Regions from separate parts of the Alteromonas nitratireducens genome, predicted to be linked through region 1. Evidence: predicted binding sites of a transcription regulator. Region 1 holds the regulator's gene; the other holds the start of a gene.
What was found. The regulator FliA, encoded in region 1, starts transcription of late flagellar genes. The targets are predictions, from matches to a motif close to CTAAAGNTNNNNNNNNNNNNGCCGATA.

Region 1 (3,425 bases):
ATCACACGACGGATAACCTGACCGGTCAGGTCCTGATAGCCCTGCGCCATCAGCACTTCCGTCAGCAGGCTGGTCAGCTTGCTTGACTGTACTGACGCATCTTCAAGCAGCTGATCAATATCCGTGCACAGCGCCTTAAACTCACCCAACTCGATTTCACGGTTCATGAGTTTTTTCCAGTCTGGCATCACCTTGTCGATGCGCTCAGACAGCGTTTCGGCAATAGGCATACTGGCTTCGACGGCATCCATAGTGGTATTTGCCGCCTTTTCCGTTTCTTCAATAACGTATGTCAGCCGACTTTGGGCGTCGGGAATATCGTCGTTGGCAAGATTGACGATTCGCTCATCAAGCTGAAAATTGTTCAGGGCGTCATGAAGCTGACGCGTCAGCTTACCCACCTCTTCAAACAGCTCTATCGACTCTTTCATCGAGGCTGCTTCCAGGATGGCATTGGCCGACGCCGTGTCGCCCGCTTCCAGATACGCAACAAGCTGTTTAGCTTCATCCAGCGTAATCGGAACGTTTACCTCTTTGGACATTCGGACTTCCTCATTCTTTTCAGGAACGCCTGAATCAGCCTAAACGTTCAAAGATTTTGTCGAGTTTTTCTTTGAGCGTAGCTGCCGTGAAGGGTTTAACAACGTAACCGTTAACGCCTGCCTGCGCAGCCGCAACAATTTGTTCTTTCTTCGCTTCTGCCGTTACCATCAGGACAGGCAGATGCTTCAGTTTGTCATCACCACGGATGGCGCGCAGCAGGTCAATACCCTGCATACCCGGCATATTCCAGTCGGTCACAACAAAGTCAAAATCGCCCTGCTGTAGCATTGGCAATGCCGTATTGCCGTCATCCGCTTCCTGGATATTGGAAAAACCCAAATCTTTGAGCAGGTTCTTTATGATACGTCTCATGGTAGAAAAATCGTCAACCACGAGAATTTTCATATTCTTGTCCAAAATGGCCTCCAGTGAGGGTGTAATTAATGGTTTGTCTGGTTATTCATCAGCCTGCCACGACTTCATTCGTGATTTGAGTTTTAACATGGCCTGACTGTGTATCTGGCTGACTCTGGATTCACTGACTTCAAGCACTTCACCAATTTCACGCAGGTTCAGTTCCTCATCATAGTACAGAGACAGCACTATCGCTTCCCGCTCGGGTAACGTAGTAATAGCATGCGCAAGTGCTTTTTGGAAAGCGCCTTGCATCAAATCTTCCAATGGCGTGTCATTTCCCCGGTTTTGTTCGGTCGTAATGACATCTTCAGACACGCCAAGATCTTCAATTCCTACCAGTTTTCCTGCATTCACCTCGTTCAGCATCTGGTGATAATCCTGCAGGCTGACATTCATTTTTGCGGCAATTTCCGCGTCACGTGCATCGCGACCGGTCTCACCTTCCACCTGTGCAATGGCATCCGTAATCGCACGGCTGTTGCGGTGAACAGAACGCGGTGTCCAGTCACCTTTTCGTATTTCATCTAACATCGCACCACGAATACGAATACCAGCAAAGGTCTCAAAGCTGGCACCTTTACTGCCATCAAAATTCCTGGCCGCTTCTAATAATCCGATCATGCCTGACTGAATAAGATCATCGACCAGTACACTGGCCGGTAATCTTGCCATCAGGTGGTGTGCAATCCGTTTCACCAGCGGCGCGTGTCTTTCGACAAGTTGCGACTTATCAGTTTGTTGCTGATACGCTGCTGCTTTGCTGTTCAACGTTGATTTCCCGCTACTTTACCTGAAACCAATTGTTCAATGAAAAATTCGAGATGTCCACCAGGCTGCTCAGGGATGGGCCAGGACATCGCTTTAGTCGCCAGTTGTGTAATGGCGACAGCCGCTGGCGACCCCGGGAAGGCATCCACAATCGCGGTTTGTTTACGCACCGCACGCCGGATGTTTTCATCGAACGGGATGGTAGCAACCAGTTCCAGTGCAACATCCAGAAACCGGCCTGTGACTTTTGACAGCTTACTGAATAATTCCTGGCCTTCACGTACGTCGCGAACCATATTGGCGACCACTTTAAAACGGAATACACCGTGCTCACGATTGAGAATTTTGATCAGGGCATAAGCATCGGTCAGCGATGTGGGTTCGTCACACACCACTACCATAATGTCCTGAGACGCTTTGGAAAAACTCAGCACCATGTCTGAAATGCCTGCTGCCGTATCGACGATCAGCACATCAATTTGCGAACGCAGTTCACTGAATGCTCTGATCAGCCCGGCGTGTTCTGTCGGAGACAACTCCGCCATTGACTGCGTGCCCGACGTCGCCGGTGCTATCTTAATGCCGTGAGGGCCGGTGACCAGCACCTCATCAAGCGTGCATTCACCCGATAACACATGAGACAGGTTTTTCTCGACCCTGAGGCCCAGCATGACGTCTACGTTGGCAAGTCCAAGGTCAGCATCCAAAACCATCACACGCTTACCCTGCTTTGCCATGGCAATAGCGGTATTCAGCGTAATATTGGTTTTCCCTACGCCTCCCTTACCTCCGGTGACTGCTATAACTTTGATTAACCTTGATTGCTTCATCTTTCGTAAGCTACTCGCTTGATCGTCGATCATACTGCTTGTGCTGCGTTAACTTCATTATTAGCACTAGTATGATTCAAACCATACTTTTTATAAAGCTTTGCAGCCGCAGATACGAGAGATTTTGCATCTGCAACTTTAATATCTTCAGGTACTTTCTGACCATCCGTCACATAACTGACCGGTAACTGATGTTCTATGGACGCACTCAGTACTTCCCCGAGTGAATAACACTCGTCCAGTTTGGTGAAAATACAGCCATCCAGTTTGACCGGATCGTACGCATGAATAATCCGCTCCAGCGCCGGATACTGGGTATTCGCCTGAGCAACCAGGTATTTTTTCACCGGCTGCATCTGACCGCTGTCAAATTGTTTCAGCTGCTTGATCAGGCGGCTGTCACGCTGACTGAATCCGGCGGTATCAATCAGTATCAGACGCTTATGACGTAACTGGAACAATAGATCAGCCAGCTCTTCAGTACTTTGTGCCTTGCGCACTGTACAGCCAATAATCTTCCCGTAGGTCGCAAGCTGTTCAAATGCAGCGATGCGATACGTATCGATAGTAATCATTGCAACGGTATCGGCGCCGTATTTCTGCGCGTAGCGTGCAGCCAGTTTTGCCACCGTTGTGGTTTTGCCGGTACCGGTCGGGCCCACCAGGGCAACCGCGCCGGTCTGACTGAGTATATCGTTGCCGGTCACGTTGATGCGATTAGACAATAGATTAAGAAGATATACCCAGGCTTCACGCTCGTTGTATTCGCGCGGCACATAGTGCATTAACTGACTTGCCAGGCGAGCGCTCAGGCCCATGTCTGTCAGCCGGCGATGTAAGAAGGCATGCACCGGCTGCTGACGCTGA
Region 2 (3,425 bases), on a different contig from region 1:
TACGGCAAGAATGACTTTGACGACAGGGTGCGCGTCATAGGCCTTGTGTGACCAGAGACGGTGATACCCGGCGGTAATCGACATGCCTGTGAAAAAGAAAAGAAATACAGCAAAACTAATTTCCACCGCGTCTGTGCCAGTCAGGGCTATCCAGGCCGGTGCACCAACAAATGCAATCAGTCCGCTGATAACGAATACCAGCACGTTGGTAAGAATTAAAGGGGGTTTTTTCATACAAATAAAACTCAGCTTACAACTGTTCGCTAAGATAACGTTTTATGTGTACTCAGGCAAGCTGAACGACTAAGCAATTCGTCGTAGAGTCATCATGACTTTATTCATGTCACAAGAATATTGTATGCTCGGCGCACAGTGTAAGGAGATCACCCCGTGAGCCGGCAGGAACAAAAATTAAAAACACGACAGAAGATCATCAGCGCGGCATTCACCCTGCTTGATGAAAATCGCAGCTTGTCGGCAATCAGTCTGCGCGAAGTGAGCCGCGAAGCGGGTATTGCACCAACGTCTTTCTACCGTCACTTTAAGGACATGGATGAACTGGGCCTGACGCTGGTGGATGAGGCAGGACTAGCATTACGACAGCTGATGCGACAGGCACGCCGCCGAATTGCATCCGGGGGCGGTGTGATTAATACATCGGTCGATACCTTCATGGAATTCATTATTGCCAATAAGAACGTATTTCGGTTGTTACTGCGGGAACATACCGGAACGTCTGCGGCATATCGGATGGCAGTGTTGCGGGAAATCCAGCATTTTGTCGAAGAACTGACTGACTATGTGATGGAGCGTCAGAAAATTACGCACAGTGTCGCAGTCATTCAGGCCGATGCGATGGTCAGGTTGGTATTCAGCGCGGGCGCTGAAGCGCTGGATGCGGATGCGAAACAGCGCCAGGTTGTATCAGACCGGGTGAAGATGCAGCTCCGTTACATTCAATTCGGTGCCGGACTAGCAGCAACACGCTAATATCAAGGCTACTTGCGTTTCAGACAGACACCGGCTTCGATGTGGTGGGTAAACGGAAACTGGTCGAACAATGCGGCATCACTAATGGCATGCGTTTCACATAACATCGTAAGGTTCTCGCTCAGCGTGTCCGGATTACACGAAATATAAATAATATTGTCATAGCGCTGAATCATTTTGAGTGACGCCTCATCCAGTCCGGCCCGCGGAGGGTCAACCAGCACAGTTGTGAAGTTGTAATCGGACAAGTCAATATTGTTGAGACGGCTGAATGTTCTGCCGCTGACCAGGGCTTCAGTAAATTCTTCTGCAGATAAACGGACAATGTTGACATTATTCAGGTTATTTTCCCGAATATTGTACTGCGCAGCGCTCACAGAGGGCTTCGCAATTTCAGTACCGATAACCCGGTCAAAACGCTCAGCCAGCGGTAGTGAGAAATTTCCTGCACCACAATAAAGTTCCAGCAGATCACCCGTAAGCCCGGCACTGACATCAAGCGTCCATTCAATCATCCTGCAGTTTACGTCAGCATTCGGCTGGGTGAAGCTGTTCTCTACATGTTTAAAGACATAGTGCCTGTCGTATACTGGCAAGCGCTCGATGACGTAGTCGTTACCAATCACAATTTTTTGCTTTCGTGCACGACCAATAATGCTGACATTGTGGTGTTCCGAAAGCGTATCTTTCAAAGCGTCCGCAGCACGCTGCCACTCATCATCCAGTTGGCGGTGATAAAGCAGACTGATCACCATATCGCCGGACAATGCATTGAGATAATCTACCTGGAACAGTTTTCGTCGCATTGTGGGGTTCGTTTTCAACGCCGACATCAACGCCGACATCATTTGATTGATGCCCAGACTGGCCGGAGGAAACGTATCAACACGATATTTCTCTTTGGTCTGTTGGTCGAACATGATGTGATAGAGGTCATCGCCATCGTGCCAGACACGAAACTCTGCGCGCATACGATAATGTTCCGGCGCTGAGGGGTATACTTTCAGCGCCGGGGTATCAAATGGCGCAAGCAGGGCTGATAACCTGCTGGTCTTTTCATCCAACTGCTGTTGGTAGGTTATGCTACGTTCTATCGCCATTTAATTTGCCTTTCATTGATACCTGCTACTGAGCCCGCGAATTGTAGAGCCTTTTTCCAAAGCTGCAACTTTAGGTCCCATACAGCGACAAAAAACTGGATTAAAATTAAACAAATTGTGCCTGCTGCCGATAATACCAATGAGGATAGTGAGGGTAAAATTATGAACGTGGGTCAAATCAAGGCATTTCTTGGTGAACAGAAGGCGTCTGTGCACCCGAATGATGCTCTCAAAAAACAACTTCAGGAAGACGGATTGAAACAGGCTGCGGAAATGGAACAAAAACAGGCGACATCAGTCAATGTCAGTGCATCCCAGACCGCGATCAGTCTTCGCATTTTCAGTGGCGCCATGTCGCAAAACGTGAATGTTGACGGAAAGAATCCGTCCGCTACATCACTCGACAAGGACACCCGTGAAAGCGACGAGCCAGCGTCACTGTTTGATTTTGAAAAGGTGGCGAAAAATGTCATGCGATTTGTCGGTGGCGTTATCGAGGGCGCAGCACGTAGCGGTGCCGATGAAGCCAAATTGTCGAGCCTGTTTGCCCAGGCCCGGTCAGGGGTTGCCAAAGGTATCGCCATGGCGGAAAAGGACATTGGCGGCTTCATGAATGACGAAATCGCAGACGGCATATCTCGTAGCCGTGACCTGATTGGCAAAGGTATTGACGATCTTGAAAAGCGCTTACTGCCAGGTGATAGCGAACCGGTTCTTCAGGCTGAACAAATCGCGTTATCAGCAAGTGATTCACGCTCGGGAGAGTTGTTAATCAGAACGCGTGATGGTGATGAACTCACTTTACGGTTTGAAAGTGTTCAACAATTCAACTACGCGCAGCAAACGCGTGTCACCGCCGGCCCGGTTGCACCTGCAACCGAAGGTGAAGGGAGTTCGGGTGCTGCGGTCTCTGCATCGCAATCTGTGCTTTATCAGTTTTTCCAAAAGAATGGCATTAGTTTCTCGCTGGAAGGAGAGCTGGATGAAGATGAACTGAAAGCGATTGCAGATTTGGTCGGCAAGGCCAGCGATCTGGCTGACACCTTTTTTGGTGGTGACCTGGACACGGCCTTTGAAGATGCACTATCGCTGGGATTTGATGACAAAGAGCTGGTAGGTTATGCGCTGCAGTTGTCAAGAACACAGCAGGCTGAAGTGGTTCAGACCTATGAGAGTATTCAGCATTATAGCGATGATCGTCCTGATGCCAATAAATATGGGAATGCGGTAAGCCCGGTGGCGCAGTACCTTAATAAGATGATGGATACGCTGAATGCGGCTGGTGAGCGTCTGGAAAGTGGCAATGACTATAACACCATGATCAGTGGCATTATC

Region 2: a site for FliA is predicted at 2,197-2,223, ahead of AB1N33_RS15770 (DUF5610 domain-containing protein). Genes of this name have one in related genera too.

What each region holds. Positions count from the first base shown of each region.
Region 1 is NZ_JBFNPK010000004.1:50,621-54,045, forward strand. It holds gene AB1N33_RS05195 (protein phosphatase CheZ) at 1-542, opposite strand, end outside; gene cheY (chemotaxis response regulator CheY) at 577-960, opposite strand; gene AB1N33_RS05205 (RNA polymerase sigma factor FliA) at 1,000-1,728, opposite strand; gene AB1N33_RS05210 (MinD/ParA family protein) at 1,725-2,591, opposite strand; gene flhF (flagellar biosynthesis GTPase FlhF) at 2,588-3,425, opposite strand, start outside.
Region 2 is NZ_JBFNPK010000026.1:1,146-4,570, reverse strand. It holds gene AB1N33_RS15785 (acyl-CoA desaturase) at 1-234, opposite strand, end outside; gene fabR (HTH-type transcriptional repressor FabR) at 391-990, shown strand; gene trmA (tRNA (uridine(54)-C5)-methyltransferase TrmA) at 999-2,090, opposite strand; gene AB1N33_RS15770 (DUF5610 domain-containing protein) at 2,253-3,425, shown strand, end outside.